2 linked regions of the Thermoclostridium stercorarium subsp. stercorarium DSM 8532 genome follow. The protein of the gene in region 1 binds, or shares a complex with, the protein of each later gene. Links are inferred from orthologs where the notes say so. Each region holds a gene or a part of one and is shown on either strand. Other genes may lie near its edges.

Region 1 (11,905 bases):
CGGAAACTGACGCTGCCTTTGCCAAACGTTTCCGGCATTTCTTTTGCCGAAAACGCAGCATGTTGTCTGCCGTAAAGTTTTATAATAAAATATATGAAGGGAAAAGTTTTTTTAATTTAATGTCATCAGGGAGAGGCTTCAAATGGATTTTGATTACCTAGTGCGGAAAGCGATGGAGGCAAAAGAAAAAGCTTATGCTCCGTATTCGGGATTCCGTGTCGGCGCTGCGGTACAGACAGCAAGCGGAAGAGTGTATACAGGGTGCAATGTGGAGAATTCGTCCTTCGGCGCAACCATATGTGCCGAGCGCACCGCAATTGCAAAGGCGGTATCAGAGGGAGAAAGCAAGATAGTTGCAGTGGCAGTAAGCAGCGACGGTGAAAACATTACCTATCCGTGCGGAATATGCCGCCAAGTAATATCCGAATTCGGAAACGATGAAACGAAGGTTATTTGCAGCAATAAAAACGGGCAATATAAAATATATGAAATGAAAGATATTTTACCCCATGCTTTTGCAGGGGAGGATTTTATGACTAAAAATAAAGGTATGAATACGTGAAAGGAGCTCCTTATGGGTTTTCGTTCGGGATTCGCCACAATTATCGGAAGGCCTAACGTTGGAAAGTCAACGCTTTTGAACCTGCTTACCGGTGAGAAAATTTCAATTATTTCCAGCAAGCCCCAGACCACAAGAAATACAATAAAAGCCATTATCACCACCGACGAATATCAGGTGGTTTTTATTGACACGCCCGGTTTGCACCGACCCAGGAACAAACTGGGGGACTATATGCAGAAGTCGGCAATATCAACACTGGACGAAGTGGATGTAATTCTGTACATGGTGGAAGCTACCGATAAAACCATCGGACCGGGCGACAGGGAAATAATCGAGATGCTAAAAAAACTGAGCACGCCTGTCATTCTGCTTATAAACAAGATAGATCTGGTAAGCAAACCAGCTCTTTTGCCCCTTATTGACGAATACAGCAAAGAAATGAATTTTGAGCATATAATACCTGTCAGCGCTCTTGATATAGAAACCAAAGAGCTGGTTTTAAGGGAAACGGTTAAATATCTCCCCGAGGGGCCGGCGTATTACCCCGCCGACATGGTTACCGATCAGCAGGAAAGGTTTTTGGTGCAGGAACTCATCAGGGAAAAAATACTTCATCTTGTAAGCGATGAAGTTCCTCACGGCGTAGGCGTTGAAGTAATACTTTTCAAGGAAATACCTGAAAAGGAACTGATCGAAATTCACGCCAACATTTACTGCGAAAAGGAGAGCCACAAGGGGATTGTCATCGGAAAAAACGGCGAAATGCTGAAAAAAATAGGCACTCTTGCAAGGCAGGACGCTGAAAGGCTGCTCGGATCAAAAATTTTTCTGAAATTGTGGGTGAAAACTAAAGAGGATTGGCGAAACAGCGATTATGTGTTAAGAGAATTGGGGTACAAATAAGAGATTTGTTTTTTCACCCCTTGTATTGGAATATGATACAATGTTATACTTTAAATGAACAGAAAAATATCAAAATTTTACGGGCGTCTCTGCTTGTGAGACGCTTATTTGCTGCAAAAAACAGTATGGTTGTGGGAGTAGACAAATGAACAAAATAGGATTTGATAATGAAAAATACATAAAACTTCAGTCTGAGAAGATACGTGAGCGAATCGAATTCTTCGGGGGTAAGCTTTATCTTGAATTCGGAGGAAAGCTGTTTGATGACTACCATGCCTCAAGAGTATTGCCCGGGTTTAAACCCGACAGCAAGGTTAAGATGCTGCTGGAGCTGAAAGATCAGGCTGAAATCATAATAACAATCAATGCCGATGACATAGAAAAAAGCAAGCGGCGCGGCGATCTCGGCATAACATATGATCTGGACGTATTGCGTTTGATAGACGCTTTCAGGGATATCGGGCTTTATGTTGGCAGTGTTGTAATAACCCATTACCGTTCGCAGACCACTGCCGATCTGTTCCAGAAACGCCTTGAAAATCTTGGGATCAGAGTTTACAGGCATTATCCCATACCCGATTATCCGTCAAACATAGCTCTTATTGTGAGCGATGACGGATACGGTAAAAATGACTATATTGAAACCAGCCGTTCTTTGGTGGTCGTAACTGCTCCGGGACCGGGAAGCGGTAAGATGGCGACCTGCCTGTCCCAGCTGTACCATGAGTATAAACGCGGTATTAAGGCGGGATATGCAAAGTTTGAAACCTTTCCGATATGGAATCTTCCGCTGAAGCATCCTGTAAATCTTGCTTATGAGGCAGCCACAACAGACCTGAATGACGTTAACATGATTGATCCGTTTCATTTGGAGGCTTACGGCATTACATCGGTGAACTACAACAGGGACATAGAAGTGTTCCCCGTATTGAATGCGATACTTGAAAAAATAGCAGGAAAGTCGCCTTACAAAAGTCCCACCGATATGGGGGTCAATATGGCAGGGTACTGTATTACCGATGACGAAGTGGTATGCAGGGCTTCGGAACAGGAAATCATACGCCGCTATTACAATGTCCGCTGTTCAGTGCGGCAGGGTCTGGCGGACAAACAGGAGGTTTATAAGCTCGAATTATTAATGAATCAGCTGGGAATTTCACCAAAGGACAGACCTGTGGTTGACGCGGCATTAAAGCGTGCCGAGGAAACCGGCGGACCGGCGGTTGCCATTCAGCTTAACGACGGTAGGATTGTTACTGGAAAGACGTCGCAGTTGCTCGGTGCGTCGGCTGCGGCACTGTTGAATGCGCTGAAGGAACTGGGAGGGATTCAGCATGAAATCCATCTCATATCCCCGATAGTTATTGAACCGATACAGGTTTTGAAAACCAGACATATGGGAAACCATAACCCGAGATTACACACCGATGAAGTGCTTATTGCCTTATCCATATGCGCGGCCACAAATCCGACTGCGGCGCTTGCAATGGAGCAGCTTTCCAAACTGAGGGGTTGCGAAGCTCACTCAACTGTGATACTGTCTAAAGTGGATGAAAATGTATTTCATAAACTGGGAATCAATATTACATGTGAGCCTCAGTATCAGACCAATAAACTTTATCATAAATAAGAAATGAGGGCTGCCTTTATCCCGAGCCCCTCAACCGACAGGCTGATTTTAAAATTTGCCTTGATTTGGTATACATAAACCTTCAAACAGGACAAAAAATACATATAAGATATATCCATCTGTTTGTTGAGGGGGATAATATGTTAAAGGATTTGGCGTGGCAGATGTTTAAGAAAACAGGCAATATAGAATTCTTCCTTCACTATAAAAATCTTGACCGCAGCGGGAATAAGGATTTCAGTACGGAGGCAGCCGCCGATACGGATTTGGATGGTGAAAAATGCCGTATGTCAAAGCCCGGGGAATAGTTGTCCGGGAAGTCAAGGTTGGAGATTACGATAAAATTCTTACGGTGGTTACCGAGGAATTCGGGAAAATATCTGTTTCGGCGAGAGGGGTGAGGCGGGGTGGAAACCGTTACTCTGCCGGAACCCAGATTTTTTCTTACTGTGATTGGGTTTTATACAAAGGAAAAAATACATATGTACTGAATTCCTGCGAGATCATCAGCTCATTTTACGAGATAAGGCAGGATATGACTCTGCTGGCGTATGCCGCCCATATGCTCCGGCTGCTGAACGATGCCACATATGAGAACCAGCCTGCAAAAGATTTGATCACGGTTTTTTTGTATGCTCTTAGGGCGCTTTTAAATAAAAGGCGGACGCCGTCCCTTGTTGCACGGGCTTTTGCATTAAAGACCATCCAGATGATGGGGTTTGTGCCTCATGTTTCGGGCTGCTGTGTGTGCGGAACAAAGGAGATAAATGACATTTATTTTAATTTCAGACATTGCGGCTTTGTGTGTGAAAAGTGCAATACGACTCCCGATGATGCTCTTCGTGTTAAAACAGGTGCCGCCAAGGCGATAATATATGTACTTTGCGCCGAGCCCGCAAAGGTGTTTGACTTTGAGCTTGCCCCCGAGGTTTTAAAAAATTTTGAGGATATAGTTGACAGGTATGTCGACGACAGGCTGGAAAAGGAATACAGCAAAATGGACTTCCTGCAGGAAATATAGGACAGGTTCAGAAAGACGAAACTTGTACTTGTAATCGGGTGGTTGTTATGTTAAAATTGAATGGCACTGTATTTAACAGAGGAGAATAATTGGAGGTTTTAGAATGGAGATATTGGTCAATATCCTGCATATAATTGTCTGTATTGCCATTATAGTAATTGTTCTGATGCAGTCCGGGCGTTCTGCCGGCATAAGCGGTGCAATAGCAGGTGGTGCTGAAACCTTTTTCGGGAAAAACAAAGGCCGAACCATTGACGCGATACTGAACAAGTATACAAAATTTGCACTGGCGATATTTATTTTGACGTCAATCGTATTAACACTGTTGTTAAGATAAATGTTTTCTGCGGTAAGGAACTTATAGAGCCGTTCATGTATGATGCGGACGCGGCGGGACTGTACATGCTCTGTAGAAGTATGTATAGTCTTTTTATTTTAATCCGGATATATTTTATGAAAAGGAGGGTTAGCGATGCCCGAATTTAGGATCAAATCCAATTACAAACCTTCCGGGGATCAGCCCCAGGCCATAGAGAGACTGGTTGAGTCGGTACAAAAAGGAAACAAGCACCAGACCCTCCTTGGTGTCACAGGTTCGGGAAAAACGTTTACAATAGCCAACGTGATAGAAAGACTGCAAAGGCCGACTTTGGTGATTGCGCATAACAAAACACTTGCCGCGCAGTTATGTTCCGAGTTCCGCGAATTTTTTCCCGACAATGCCGTGGAATATTTTGTGAGCTACTACGATTACTATCAGCCCGAGGCTTATGTTCCCGCCACCGATACCTATATTGAAAAGGAATCATCGATAAATGATGAAATTGACAATTTGCGGCACGCCGCCACCGCCGCTTTGTTTGAAAGGCGGGATGTTATAATTGTTGCAAGCGTGTCGTGCATTTACGGCCTCGGTGATCCTGAAGACTACACTGAACTGATGCTGTCATTAAGGCCGGGCATGCAGAAAGACAGGGATGAAGTGATAAAGAAACTGGTAGACATGCAGTATACACGGAATGAAATTGATTTTAAGAGAGGTACGTTCAGGGTCAAGGGGGATGTTCTGGACATTTATCCGGCATCATCTTCAGGAACTATTATCAGGGTTGAATTTTTCGGGGACGAGGTGGACAGAATAACCGAGGTTGATCCTCTGACGGGTGAAATAATAGGAACTCGCACTTATATCGCGATATTTCCCGCATCCCATTATGCAACGACGAAAGAGAAAATGGAAAGGGCCATTAAATCGATCGAACAGGAGCTGGAAGAAAGACTGAAATATTTCAGGGAAAATAACAAGCTCCTCGAAGCGCAGAGGCTGGAACAGAGAACAAGATACGATATTGAAATGATGCGTGAAATAGGCTTTTGTCCGGGAATAGAGAACTATTCAAGACACATCAGCGGCAGGGCTCCGGGAAGTCCGCCGTATACCCTGCTTGATTATTTCCCGAAAGATTTCCTTGTGGTCATTGACGAATCCCATGTAACGGTTCCGCAGATTGGCGCAATGTACAACGGGGACAGGTCAAGGAAAGAAACCCTTGTTGAATACGGCTTTCGCCTTCCTTCGGCGTTTGACAACAGACCTCTTACTTTTGAGGAATTTGAGCGGAAGGTAAATCAGGTTATTTATGTAAGTGCAACGCCCGGGGAATATGAAAGGAAAAATTCGGCGGTAATTGTTGAGCAGATTATCAGGCCTACCGGACTGGTTGATCCGGAAGTGGTTGTTAAACCCGTAAAGGGTCAGGTGGACGATCTTATGGAAGAAATACGGATCCGGGTTGAACGTAACGAGCGGGTTCTGGTTACCACGCTTACAAAACGAATGGCCGAAGACCTGACCCAATATCTTGCCGATGCCGGGATTAAGGTACGGTATCTGCATTCGGATATTGATGCGATTGAGAGAATGCAAATAATAAGGGATTTAAGACTTGGGGTGTTTGATGTTCTGGTGGGCATAAACCTTCTCAGAGAAGGCCTTGACTTGCCTGAAGTTTCACTGGTAGCGATACTTGACGCCGACAAGGAAGGTTTTCTGCGTTCCGAAACTTCTCTGATACAGACTATCGGCAGGGCTGCGCGGAATGTGAACGGGAAGGTTATAATGTACGCCGATTATGTGACGGGTGCCATGGAGAGGGCAATCAACGAAACCAACAGGCGAAGGCAAATTCAGATGGAATATAACAGAAAGATGGGAATTACGCCGAGAACGGTTCAGAAAAACATTCATGACACCCTTGAGACGCTGAAGGCAGCCGAAACCGAAAAGGAATACGCCGCTGATTATAAAGAAATGCCAACAGAGAAACTGATAGAGAAACTCACCGCTGAAATGAAGGCTGCTGCTAAGGAGCTGGAATTCGAAAAAGCGGCAATGCTGCGCGATAGGATTAATGAATTAAGGAAGAAACTTCAGGAACAGGAAACGGGTTGAGTGAAGTGCCCGGTCTGTTCCTCTAATTTTTTGAACGACGGGAGACTGATATGAAAAACTCTTTGCTTCCTGCTGATGTTCACCACTCATGGTCGGATTTTCTGACCTGCGAGCGCATTAGGATGATAAATGATATTGCCGAAAAAATAGGGGAAGATGTTAATCCCGATTTTGAGAATATACTCCGTTTTCTTAGAGTGAATTTGGACAAGGTCAAAATTGTGATACTTGGTCAGGACCCGTATCCGGAAAAGGGAACGGCCACAGGCAGGGCTTTTGAAGTCGGGGGGCTGAAATCGTGGGATCAGCCTTTCAGGCAGGTTTCGCTTAAAAACATCATACGCCTGATTTACAAAAGCTATAACGGCATCACTGAATACGAATGCATTCCGCCATTCAATGAAATCAAAAAGGAAATAAAGAAAGGGAAGTTCCGCATCCTTCCTCCCGACAGGCTTTTTGAATCATGGGAGGAACAGGGCGTCCTGCTTTTGAATACGTCTTTCAGCTGCATCCCGAACTGCCCTGAAAGCCATGCCCCGCTCTGGAAGGATTTTACATGCCAGCTTATTGACTACATATCGGAAAAACATGAACTTTACTGGTTTCTTTGGGGTAAACGTGCATTAAGCCTGAAGCCGGTGATAAACAGGGGAATATTCTTTTTATCCCGGCATCCCATGCTGTGTTCACGCAAATATGAGGATGATTTTTTAAAGTCCTGCTGTTTCGCTGAAACAATGCATATCGTTAACTGGCTTGGAATTTAATGTACAACAGAATTTTCAAACATTTTATTCCGGCTCTTTGTAAGAATAATTTCACAACGCTCCGGTTACCTTAAGAAAAGAACATCGGCATAAAAAATATGCCTGGCTTGCAGCGTTGCGGTCCGATGCGCGGAAGACATAAAAATGCGCCTCGGAACCGCGAATGTACGTGACTGGAGCGTGTGGTATGATATTTAAGAGAGAAAAATCTTTTTTCAGATTTTGTTTTCCTGTTTTTGTTGTAATTGTATCGTTATATTTTTCCGTCATAGCATTTACGCCGAGTCAGATGACCGTTCTGGCCGGTGAAGAGTACCGGGTTGAATTTTTTTCACCGTTCAGGCTGCAGCTTGCAGCTGAAACGGGCGGGATACATGTACAGAAACTGGACGCCGGGGACAGAACGTCATTTTTCTCAATGCCGTATACCCTTAAGGGTACTCAATACGGACAGAACAGAATCCAATTGAGCCTTTTCGGGCTGGTTCCGGTAAAGGACATCACCGTCAATGTCATACCTGCCAGAGAACTTATTGTTTGCGGCAATACCGTGGGTATAAGACTGTATATTAAGGGTATTCTTGTGGTCGGGATATCAGGCGTTCTGACTTCCGAAGGGAAGGAAGTGCTGCCTGTTAAGGATACAGGCCTTGAACCCGGCGATTTCATTGTTGCGGTAAATAACAAAGAAGTGGAAAAAATTTCAGATTTGTCAAAAATAATTGAAGAATCGGGCGGAAAGGAAATCACGCTGAAATTTTTACACGACAATCGCCTGACCGAAGCAAAAGTTACACCCGTCCAAAGTGCCGAAGACGGGAAATACCGTATAGGGATTTGGGTAAGGGACAGCACGGCGGGAATAGGTACGTTAACATATATTGAAGAGGAGACCGGCAAATTCGGGGCCCTCGGTCACGGTATTACCGATATTGATACCGGGATTATGATGCCTGTTAAAACCGGTGAATTACTTAAGTCTTCAGTGTATGGAATAAGAAAAGGCCTTCAGGGAAGCCCCGGGGAACTTCAGGGGGATTTTCTGAAAAGCCCGGAAGTTATAGGGGAAATATACTGGAACACGGCTTTCGGGGTTTTTGGAAAAATAAATAAAGATTATATGGAAGAGATGAAAGGCCGAAAATACCCGGTCGGAACAAGAAGCATGGTAAAGGAGGGACCGGCGACGATACTGTCAAACATACACGGGGAGGAAGTTGAGGAATTTTCTGTTGAAATACAGAAGATTGCCCGCAAAAATCTTTCAGGTCCCAAAAGCATGATAATAAAAATAACCGATCCAAGGCTTTTAAGCGAAACCGGGGGCATTATCCAGGGAATGTCGGGCAGTCCGATTATCCAGGACGGAAGAATTATAGGCGCGGTAACCCATGTCCTTGTAAGTGATCCCACAAAAGGGTACGGAATTTTCATAGAAACCATGCTGGGAATGTATTAGCATTTATTCTTTTTTATAGTGTTTTTACGGCAAATATTGTATTTCACACCCATGCCGCGCGACCAGTGTCCAAAATCCAGAACACCCGACCCTCCCGCACCATATCTATACAAAAACAAAAACACTGTGGTATAATTCATAAGTAATATCCGATAACAGAAAATCTGCATATTAATTCCACATAAATTAAGAAAACAGAAGCGAGGTTTTGAGACACAGATGCCAGGAGATAGACAGAAAAGAATCAGAAACTTTTGCATTATCGCTCATATCGATCACGGGAAGTCAACGTTGGCAGACAGATTGCTGGAGAAGACCGGCGTTTTGACAGAAAGGGAAATGGCGGAACAGGTCCTGGACACAATGGACCTGGAACGTGAACGCGGGATTACGATTAAGGCCCAGGCCTGCAGAATGGTATACAAGGCGCAGGACGGGCAGGAATATATTCTTAACCTTATCGATACTCCGGGGCATGTGGATTTCAATTACGAAGTATCAAGGAGTATTGCCGCGTGTGAAGGGGCAATACTGGTTGTTGACGCGTCCCAGGGCATTGAAGCTCAAACCCTGGCAAATGTATATCTTGCGCTGGAACACAACCTTGAAATCATACCGGTTATTAATAAAATAGATCTTCCGGGAGCCCGACCTGATGAAGTAAAGCGCGAAATAGAGGATGTTATCGGCCTGGACTGCAGCGATGCGCCCCTTATTTCGGCCAAAAACGGAATCAATATTGACGCCGTACTTGAAAAAATAGTTGAAGTCATACCGCCGCCGCGGGGGGATGAAAGTGCGCCGCTTCGGGCATTGATTTTTGACTCCCTTTACGACAATTATAAAGGCGTAATAACTCATGTAAGAGTTATGGAAGGGAGCGTCAGAACAGGCGACGAAATTTTAATGATGAATACGAACAAAAGATTCATCGTAACAGAACTGGGGTATTTCCGGCCCGGAGGATTGATACCAGCTGACGCGTTGTATGCCGGGGAAGTGGGGTATATATGCGCAAGCATTAAGAACGTAGGAGACACCCGTGTCGGCGATACGATAACGCTGGCGTCGAATCCTGCAAATGAACCTCTTCCCGGGTACAAAAAGGCCGTACCGATGGTTTTCTGCGGTATATATCCGGCAGACGGTTCCAAATACATAGATTTGCGTGATGCTCTTGAAAAGCTGCAATTAAACGATGCTTCGCTGTTGTTTGAACCCGAAACCTCTGCGGCTCTGGGTTTTGGTTTCAGGTGCGGCTTTTTGGGGCTTCTGCATATGGAAATAATTCAGGAAAGACTGGAACGCGAATTTAACCTTGATCTGGTGACAACAGCACCAAGTGTTGTATACCGGGTGACGAAGGTCAACGGCGAAGTTCTTATGATAGATAACCCCACGAACATGCCTGAGCCGGGTTCGATAGAAAAGATGGAGGAACCCATAGTGAAGGCGACGATTATGACACCCACCGAATACGTGGGCAGTATTATGGAACTGTGTCAGGACCGTAGGGGCGAATACATAGGAATGGAATACATTGAAAGTACCCGGGCGGTTTTAACATACGAAATACCGTTGAATGAAATTGTCTATGATTTTTTTGACGCCCTGAAGTCCCGTTCAAGAGGATATGCCTCTTTTGATTATGAATTTAAGGGATATAAAGAATCTGACCTGATTAAGCTTGATATCCGCGTAAACGGCGAAGTTGTCGATGCATTGTCGTTTATTGTCCACAGAAGCAAAGCATACGCCAGAGGAAGAAAAATGGTTGAAAAGCTCAAGGAGACAATTCCCAGGCATATGTTTGAAATACCGATACAGGCTTGTATCGGTTCAAAAGTAATCGCAAGGGAAACTGTGAAGGCCTACCGTAAGGACGTTCTTGCAAAATGTTACGGCGGTGATGTTACAAGAAAGAAAAAACTGCTTGAAAAGCAGAAAGAGGGTAAAAAACGCATGCGTCAGATAGGAAGCGTGGAAATTCCACAGGAGGCCTTCATGAGCGTGCTGAAACTTGATACATAGGCGAGGAAAATGCTGAAAGATAAAACTCTTGGAATATATGTTCATATACCTTTCTGCATAAGAAAGTGCAATTACTGTGATTTTCCGTCATATCCCGGGCTGGATGCAATTTTCCGGGACTATACCCGGGCTGTGTGCAGAGAGATTGAAACGGTGGCATCTAAACATTCGGATATGACGGTGGATACGATTTTCTTCGGGGGAGGGACCCCGTCGGTCCTTCCTGCCGACTGCATTTCGGATATAATGAATTCCCTGTCTGCAAATTTTGAAATTTCGGAAGATGCAGAAATATCGATAGAGATAAACCCTGGCACGATAACCGGTGAAAAAGCGGAAGCATACAGGAAAATTGGCTTCAATCGCGCAAGCATTGGGCTTCAGTCGGCAAGCAACAACCTTTTGAGGTTTATGGGGAGAATACACACCGAAGAGATGTTTGAAGAATGCGTGAAACTGCTCAAAGGTTCAGGATTTCATAATATAAATGCCGATGTTATTTTCGGTGTCCCGACCCAGACAATGGAAGACTGGCAGGAAACTGTTGAACTGGTTCTTGAGAAAGGTGTGACCCACGTTTCGGCCTACAGTCTTAAAATCGAAGAGGGCACGCCGTGGCATGAGCTGAATGAAAGGGGAAAACTGCCCGCGGTTGACGAAGATTTGGAAAGGGAAATGTATTATTGGGTAATAAAAAAATTGAAAGATGCAGGTTTTAGGCATTATGAAATTTCAAATTTTGCAAAGCCGGGGTTTGAATGCCGGCATAACCTGAAATACTGGACGAACAGACCTTATTTGGGTTTTGGTTCCGCAGCGCATTCCTATATTGATGACGTCAGATATTCAAATGAAGAAAATCCCTGTGAATATATCGGAAGAATTGCTGAAGGAGTATTACCGGTAGCAAGCAGCGAGTATATCGGGGCCGAAGAGAAACTTTCGGAAAGGTTTATTCTCGGACTGCGACTGGTTGAAGGGGTAAGCCTGAAGGACCTGGAACGGGAATTTGGCAGTGAAGCCCTGAAAAAATATGATGAGACAATAAGAATGCTGGTTGGAAAAAATCTTCTGTGC
Region 2 (8,315 bases), 490 kb from region 1 along the record:
CATCTGTTGATATCTTCCCGTGATGACGGAAGAGGTGTCAAGGTGGTTTCGGATAAGGCTTACATGCTAATCCGTGGCAGTTATTCTGTTCAGTAAGGCGTGAATTTTTGGTGTCGGTGTAATTGCTATGGACAGGAAACGTATAATACGGAACTTAATAGTTTGTGTGCTGTTTTTTCTGACTTTCAGGTTTGGAATCCTCCCTATTATAACAGGTCAGGAGCTTGAAAAACGGATACGGAAAACCAGTTTTTCAAGGAATGATAACGAATACGGGCTGGTTGTATTCGGAACCGAGCCCGAAGGAATTGCGGCAGCACTGTCTGCGGCAAGGATCGGAATAGAAACACTGGTGGTGACCGAGGACCCGGATCCCGGAAGTTATATAAAGTCTGCAATGATTACATACACTTCTCCTGACTATGCGGTTATAAACAAAAAGAAAACAAACCTAAATACCGGTATATATACCGAGCTGTTCGGAGACACGGGCGGGAATTTTTCATACGAGGATTATATCGTTACCGTGAGGCAGATGCTTGCGGAAGAGCCTAATATCACGGTTTTGTATAATGCCGAATTTTTGTCTGCCGAAACAGAGGCAAACGTGGTAAAGTCGGTTTCGTTCCGGCATGACGGAATGACTGAAACAATAAAAGCCCCTTATTTCATAGACGCTACGGAGAACGGGGATTTGCTGATTCTGTGCGGGGTTCCGTATTTTGTCGGCTCCGAGGACATAAATGTACCGAATGCGTTTATGCCTGTGGAGTTTAATTTTGTATTATCAAACGTTTCGTGGGACGATGTTCAGAGTATCAGCAAGCACAGTCAGAATTTGCAGGATTTTAAGGAGGTTTTAAGCCAGTATCAGAAACACAGCAGCAGAATAAGGATTTCAAATATCAGCATTATAGGCCAGCCCAATGATGAAGTGGTCATAAGCGGAATACGCGTGCATCAGGTAAATGTCGCCAACAAAGAACTGTTAAACGAAGCCTTTAATGACGCATTAACCGAGGCTAAAATGCTTACCGCATTTCTTAAGACCGCTTTTGTACCGTTTGAAAACTGTTCGTTCAAGACAGGACCTGCCGGTTTCTATATTCCTGAATACAGGCATTTTGAAGGCAGGTACACGCTGACTGTCGAAGACATTCTCGAGAACAGGAATTTTCCCACAAAAATAGTAATGGCGACGGGGCCGATAGATGCCGACAAATTTATAAGTGCCGAATTGTCGGAAGAATACACGTATATACTTGGAAATCCAGTGGTTTACAGCATTCCCCTCGAATGTTTCATTTCGAAAAATTATGACAACCTGCTTATGGCGGGACGAAAGGCTTCCTTTTCCTCGCTTGCTGCAACGAGCGCGGGCAGAATGCCGGTAAGTATTACCGCCGGACATGCCCTTGGAGTAACTGCGGCATACTGTTATATTAACGATGTAACTCCTGTCGAACTGTGCAATGCGGATGAAAATGTGCTTGAGGATTATCAGAAGTTGCTGAAAAGATCGGGAATAACCCTTATGGATTTTGACGAGAAGAACCCAAATGAAGGGCACTGGGCATGGCCGTCGGTGAAGGAGCTTGTTAAATACGGCCTTGTGGCAGGCGGGCCGGATAATGACTACCTCTTTGATGTGGAAGCATATCAGGAAAACCTTGTAACATTAATTATAAATCTGATTGTAAAGGCGGCACCGGAAAAGTATTCGCTGAAGCTTGACAGCCGTATAAGGCCTTATGCCACCGAGAACTTGCTTACCGGAGAGAAAGCCTGTGAAATAGTGCTGAAAGCGCTGGATATTCCGTTTGAGCCCGGAAATGCATGTGTTACGGCGAAGGAAAATAACATCATCCCCGATGAAATTGCAGGGAAAATAACCCCTGAATCCCCGGTTACGATGGATTGTGTATATGTACTTACAACGCGCGTGGTTGACCTCCTGAAACAGTAATCACCCGAAAGATGAATCTAAATGGAATTGTTTTTAAGGTAATGGGCTATAAGGAGATCAACGAATTTTCCGTAACTTTGAATCCCTGCGGGCTGATTATTGCTTTTAAGGTAGGTCTCATTTATTCTGTCGGCGATTTTCGTTGCGGTTTCTTTCTGATACCTGTGCCAGAAGTTTCGTATTTCCCGCAGGTCGTTTTTTATGCTTTCACTTAGAAGCCCGGAAATTTCGCCGTACAGTTCGGGCGAATTTCTGTATAGAGCATTTCCGGTATAGGTTAATGCCGAAAGATACCCCGAGTACTGAAACAGTACGTCGGGGTGATTTTTACATGCCAGAAATGCCACGTAATTGGCTTCGTCTTCAAAGGTAATTCCCATCTGATGCGCAATTTCATGACATGCCGTGTGGGGAAGGGTAACAAGCGGCGGTTCTGTGTTTATGTTCGGCTCGCCGGTAATGAAACTGTAAACACCCGTGTATCCGGATATTGTCTGTATGCGGGAGAAAATGAGGCCTTTCACTTTCACTTTTTGTGAATGAAAAAGGTCATACTGCTCCGCCAGCGTAATATATCCTTCCCATGCAGTTTCGAGAATGTTTTTCACTTTCTTCCCGGTCCTGACGGTATCCCCGGTGTCCGAGAGTGTCCGGCGTATGTCGTTTGCCCTCAGAACCAGGGCTTCATAGGTGTCAGCCAGGGCTTCCACTGAGTTACCGGTTACGTCAAGCCCCAGCTGATCTTTAAGCGGCAGACGGTAATTGTTAAGATTCCATAAGAACTGAAAAAGAAAAATGCCAATGGAAAAAAGCAAAATCACAAGGGTAAAAAAACCGGTTAACTCCCTGATAAATTCCCGCCTGAAAGCAGAGCGGACAAGCCTGACGATCCTGTATAACCCGTAAATGACCAGAATTACTATGACTAATTCGTAAAGAGAAAAGGGAAAGAGATTTGCAACAGATGTCTGGATTTTGGAACTTACAGGATAAATTCCCCTTGAAAAATATTTTTCAACAAGCTGCGGATTTTGTGAGGCCCACCTTTTTACAGCCTGCGCGGTCAGCAGGAGCGCTGCCGAAAGCGTCAGCATTACTGTTTTCCGTTTTTTGTTCATAACGTGTTTTTCGGAAAATCCGGCCATTTTATCACACTTTCCTGAAAAAACGTTTTTTTAACGTTAAAATCAAAAAGCGCGGCAAATCCATCATGCGCTTAATCCTTCGCGGTTCCTTTATAAGCCTGTACAGCCATTCAAATCCCGCTTTTCTTATAAATTCAGGGGCTAATGACGCCTTGCCGGCAAATACGTCAATACTTCCGCCTATGCCTATAAGGACCTTGCAGTTAAGGCGGTACATATTCCTGTTTATCCAGTATTCCTGTTTAGGTGCGCCCATTCCGACAAGAACTATGTCGGGCTTGGCACTGTTTATCCGCTGAATTACGTCATCTTCCTCCTCGGGTTTGAAATACCCGTGGTCGTACCCTGCTATTTTTATCTTTTTATACTCGGCAATCAAATTCACTGCCGCCATTTCGGCCACGCCGGGCTGGGCGCCGAGTATGTAGAAACTTATGTTTTTCCCGGCAAACTCCCTGAAAAGATTTTTGGTCAGGTCTATTCCTGAAACCTTTTCCTTGAGAGGTGTTTTCAGTATTTTTGAAGCCAGTATCACTCCTGCCCCGTCAGGCACCAACAGATCGGCCGAATTAAGAAGTTCTTTGAATTCCGGGTCCCGCTGCGCCTGCATTATTATTTCCGAATTAGGAGTGAAAACCGCCCGTGGAACCCGGCTTTCCTCCTCGACCCATGTCTGTATCAGACGAACGGCTTCGCGCATTGTGACGTTATGGATTTTAACACCGTGGATGTCTGTCCTTGTCATGTGTTTTATCCTCCGTTGTGCTTTTGGCTTATATATTATATCCCATTTTATCCGTGTAGAAAAGAGAGTGAGGTAATGCCATTCTAAGGCTTCATACAGGATACGCAGGAATTAAGTTACCTTAACTTGCCGGTGAAGGAAATCAGACAAAAGAACGGTTGTTTGAAATAATGAACATAAACCTGTATAATAAATTTACAATTTGAATAAAATTAAAAAAGTAATCGGAGGAATACGATGAATCTTATTCAGGGATTGAACCCACAGCAGAAAGAAGCGGTATTGCATACCGAAGGCCCGTTGCTGGTTCTGGCGGGAGCCGGTTCGGGGAAAACCAGAGTACTGACCCACCGTATTGCTTATTTGATAGAAGAAAAAGGAGTTTCGCCGTATAACATTCTGGCGATCACCTTTACGAATAAAGCCGCAGGGGAAATGAAAGAACGGCTTGAAAAACTGATTGGTACAAAAGCCCTTGATGTATGGGCGGGTACTTTTCATTCCTGCTGTGTAAGAATATTAAGGCGGGAAATAGAACGCATCGGGTTTGGCCGGAATTTTGTCATATACGACACTTCTGATCAGGAGACACTGATGAAGGACTGTATCAGCCAGCTTCAGTACAATGAAAAACTTTTTCCGCCGAAAATGGTGCTGGCGGAGATTGGTAGGGCAAAGGATGAACTGATTGATCCTGAAAAATACGCCATAATGGCAGGTTCGGATTTCAGGCTCAGCAAAATAGCAAGGCTTTATGAGTTGTACCAGAAAAAACTGAAGGCCAACAATGCCCTGGATTTTGACGATATTATAATGTATACTCTGAAAATATTTGATGATTTTCCGGAAGTACTGGAATATTATCAGAATAAGTTTAAATACATCCTTGTGGACGAATATCAGGATACAAACACCGCCCAGTATGTACTGGTGAGCATGCTGGCGCAGAAGCACAGGAATGTCTGCGTGGTCGGCGACGATGACCAGTCAATATACGGCTGGCGCGGAGCGAATATACGCAACATTCTGGAGTTTGAAAAGGACTTTAAAGGATGCCGGGTAATAAAGCTTGAGCAAAATTACAGATCAACGGCCAATATATTGAATGCGGCGAATAACGTTATTAAGAACAACTTTGGCCGCAAGCCCAAGACACTGTGGACCGAAAACGGGGAAGGGGATAAGGTACGGGTATATGAAGCGCTGGACGAAAAGGAAGAGGCTTACTTTGTGGCTAATCAAATTAAAAGCGAAGTAAGGAAAGGCAGACGAAGTTACCGGGATTTTGCCGTCCTTTATAGAATAAACGCCCAGTCCCGCGTTTTTGAAGATGCGTTTATGAAAAACGGTGTACCGTATAAAATAATCGGCGGCCATAAATTCTATGATCGCAAGGAAATAAAGGATATTATTGCATATCTCAAGGTTATACAGAATCCGCACGACGACATAAGCTTAAAGAGGATAATTAACGTGCCGAAAAGAGGTATCGGCAAAGCCACCATCGACAAGGCCGAACAACTGGCGATAACCCACGGCGTAAGCATTTATTCGGTGATAGTGCAGCCTGAAAATTTCCCGGAACTTGCGCGGGCGGCGGAAAAACTTAAATCATTTACCGATACGCTGGCAAGGTTCAGGACGATGCTTTCATATATGGATTTGGTGGAATGGATTAGAATGCTTGTTGAAGAAAGCGGTATTATTCGCGAACTGGAGGCCGAAGGAACGGAAGAGGCAAAAAGCAGGATTGAAAACATCCGGGAGTTCCAGTCGGTGGCGGTGGAGTTTGTAAATAACAGTGAAGAGACAAATCCCACCGTCGAGGATTTTCTTGCACAAATCTCCCTTGTTTCGGATGTGGATGATTTGAACGAAGAGGATGACCGGGTTGTGCTGATGACAATGCACAGCGCCAAGGGACTTGAATTTCCGGTGGTGTTTCTTACGGGTATGGAGGAAGGTCTTTTCCCCGGTATGCGATCCTTCGGTTCGGAAAGCGAGATGGAGGAGGAACGCAGGCTCTGCTACGTTGGGATTACAAGAGCAAAGGAAAATCTTTACCTTACCTATGCGAAAACAAGAATGCTGTTTGGAAATACAACATATACAAGACCTTCCAGATTTATTGACGAAATTCCGCCGGAATTGCTGGATTATGCTGAAAACAGGCCTTTCAACGACGGCATTTCCGTACTGAATAACCGGTTAATCGGCGCCGAGACGTGGAAACAGCGTACTGCGTCGTTTTCGCAGGCACAGGAAACAGATCCCTGTGATATTGAAGTCGGGGCCCGTGTTATACATAAAAAGTTCGGTGAGGGCACGGTAATAAAAAAAGAACGGGAAGGATCGGATTATAAACTGGAAATAATCTTTGACGAATATGGTCTGAAAAGGATGATGGCTTCTTTTGCGAAACTGAAGCTGTTATGATGATTTTCTTATGGACTGCGACATAATTTTTCCCTGCAGTGGGCATACTTCATGAAGAATGCTCATATTGTCGGGAGGGGATTGTGTTGAGCGGTTCAATGTTCTATGACGAACTCAGGCTCATAGGAGAAAACTGCAGCCATTACAGGCAGCGGAGGTATGGTTCGGGCGCTGTAATGAGGATATATGAGGAAGAAGGCATATCATGCAGTACGTGCAAGAACTGGTCGGGCTCCCGGTGCATAATTGACGCTTTTGACAAGGTAGCGGCGGATATTGGAATAGTCCCTGAAAAAAACTGAGCCGGAAATTTTCCGGGAAAAACTGTAAAACGACACCGAAAGACATTAGTGATCTGTATAATCAATTTATACAGTTTTACTAATGATAAAACCGGGAGGTCGTTTTACATGAAAGGGACTTCTGTATACAGCCGTGGCATTGCGGTTACCGGCAAAAAGATGACGGAAGTATGGAACAGGCTTAACCTTACTTCCAGAAAACTGTTTGTGTCGGCTTTTTGCGGAATAATATCTCACGGTACCGTTTTGGGTGTACTGAGACCTTTTGGCATTTCCTTTTACGCAGCTTTATCAGAAGGCACCGCTGTTAAAGTGTTAATGGCAGTTTTTATTTTCCTCTGGAATGTTGTCAGGGGAGATCTTTATGAATCATTAAGGCAAATCGCAATAATTCTGCTTTATGAATGGATTGGAAAGATTTTTTTTCGGGATGAGAAAAATCCGGGGTATTTCAGGAATTCATTATTAATTTCCGCCGCCACAGTAATTACTGGGATATTTCTTTTCATTATCACCGGGCAAATACTTGAATCACTGATTATTACTGTCATAGAAACTGTTATTGTATATATTCTGACCGTTGTGTTTTCAGCAACTGTTCACGATGGGGAATTAACGCAGCAGGGCCGTGATATGCGGAAACACACAGGGTATCTCGGAATACTTGTGCTTGGAAGTGCCTTTATCCTTGGCATATCCGGAATTGGTGTGGCATGGTTCCGCATCGACAGGATAATTGCAGGGTTGGGTCTCCTTATGCTCACGAGGCATTTAGGTCCGGGTTTTGGAGCATGTGCGGGATGCATGGCAGGGCTTGCATTGTCGGATTCCAATGATTCTTTCATATCCCTTGCAGGAGCGTATTCGATAGCCGGCATGGCGACGGGGATGTTTCGCGGTTCGAAGTTTACGGCTGGAAGTACGTTTATTCTGCTGCAGTTTATTTTTTTAATTTTGTATCCTGATTTGCCCCTGTATTTTGCCGAGGCGGTGATCCCGGCAGTACTGTTCATGATTGTTCCTGATTTAAGGGTGGGAAAGGTTTTGTCGATAAAAAGCCGGATTGACGAGCCCGAAGGCGAATCTGAAATAACCGGAAGGATACGCCGTTACGCGGCGGAAAAAATATGCAGCATGTCAAAAGCTTTTTACAGGCTTGCCCATACCATGGAACGTCAGTTGCAGGATTATTCGTTCGACGGGGACGACTTTTGCGGTTCCATAATAGATCAACTCACCCAAAAGATATGCAGTTCGTGCAACAAAGCAAGCGTATGCTGGGAAATGAAACTGTATTATACCTACAGGGTAATGTGCGATCTTATAGATTCAATCCAGTCGGAAGGTACCGGTACCGTCGGTGAGGCCGAAAAGGAACTGGCGTTTTTTTGCGTAAAAAGCGGGCCGGTTATTGACGCCCTTTCAAGAATGATTGAAATAAAGCGCGTGGACAGGCTTTGGCAGAAAATATTATATGAAAGCCGCAGTATTATACCCGAACAAATATACTGTGTTTCGGAAATACTTACCGGCATTTCGGCTGAAGTGGTAAACAAAATTAAGTTTTTCAGCGAAGAGGAAAAAAACATCGAGGGGTTGCTTAGAAAAAGTGATTTTCCCGTAATGAAGGCAGAAGTGAAAAGGGATGAAAACGGCAGGTTCCATGCCGAAATCTGGTTTGACCGCTGCAAAGGTCATAAGCTGTGCCGGAAACTGATTGA

Evidence for each region.
Region 2: the proteins of uvrB (region 1) and pcrA are in contact, whole or in part, in a crystal structure (PDB 7EGT), measured with the Thermus thermophilus proteins. The link is inferred for Thermoclostridium stercorarium subsp. stercorarium DSM 8532 from one-to-one orthologs. Residues at the interface, in WP_096411307.1 of Thermus thermophilus: Glu23, Leu25, Arg26, Asp27, Gly28, Glu29, Arg30, Phe31, Arg55, Glu326, Asp327, Phe328, Glu379, Ser382, Gln383, His398, Gly400, Arg401; in WP_096412145.1 of Thermus thermophilus: His654, Arg656, Phe657, Gln666, Asp668, Glu669, Lys680, Arg681, Leu682, Ser683, Lys685, Tyr686, Ala687.

Annotation. Positions count from the first base shown.
Region 1 is NC_020134.1:2,210,073-2,221,977, reverse strand. Bases 4,100-7,078 are described here. They hold uvrB (excinuclease ABC subunit UvrB), read left to right. Parts: upstream 4,100-4,588; coding sequence 4,589-6,568; downstream 6,569-7,078. Other genes in these bases: CST_RS09535 (uracil-DNA glycosylase), read left to right, coding at 6,619-7,078; secG (preprotein translocase subunit SecG), read left to right, coding at 4,220-4,453; recO (DNA repair protein RecO), read left to right, coding at 4,100-4,116. In the rest of the region: cdd (cytidine deaminase), read left to right, coding at 143-562; GTPase Era, read left to right, coding at 575-1,465; CST_RS09555 (DUF1846 domain-containing protein), read left to right, coding at 1,611-3,095; CST_RS13255 (YqzL family protein), read left to right, coding at 3,236-3,403; more of recO, read left to right, coding at 3,376-4,099; more of CST_RS09535, read left to right, coding at 7,079-7,338; SpoIVB peptidase, read left to right, coding at 7,526-8,797; lepA (translation elongation factor 4), read left to right, coding at 9,017-10,828; radical SAM family heme chaperone HemW, read left to right, coding at 10,838-11,905. UniProt on the Escherichia coli protein: The UvrABC repair system catalyzes the recognition and processing of DNA lesions. A damage recognition complex composed of 2 UvrA and 2 UvrB subunits scans DNA for abnormalities.
Region 2 is NC_020134.1:2,707,508-2,715,822, reverse strand. Bases 3,722-6,692 are described here. They hold pcrA (DNA helicase PcrA), read left to right. Parts: upstream 3,722-4,093; coding sequence 4,094-6,292; downstream 6,293-6,692. Other genes in these bases: CST_RS11715 (hypothetical protein), read left to right, coding at 6,376-6,594; CST_RS11725 (WecB/TagA/CpsF family glycosyltransferase), read right to left, coding at 3,722-3,856. In the rest of the region: CST_RS11740 (hypothetical protein), read left to right, coding at 1-96; CST_RS11735 (FAD-dependent oxidoreductase), read left to right, coding at 128-1,966; CST_RS11730 (DUF3810 domain-containing protein), read right to left, coding at 1,984-3,084; more of CST_RS11725, read right to left, coding at 3,116-3,721; CST_RS11710 (SpoIIE family protein phosphatase), read left to right, coding at 6,703-8,315. UniProt on the Escherichia coli protein: A helicase with DNA-dependent ATPase activity. Unwinds DNA duplexes with 3'-5' polarity. Translocates on single-stranded DNA with 3'-5' polarity. Initiates unwinding more efficiently from a nicked substrate than double-stranded DNA.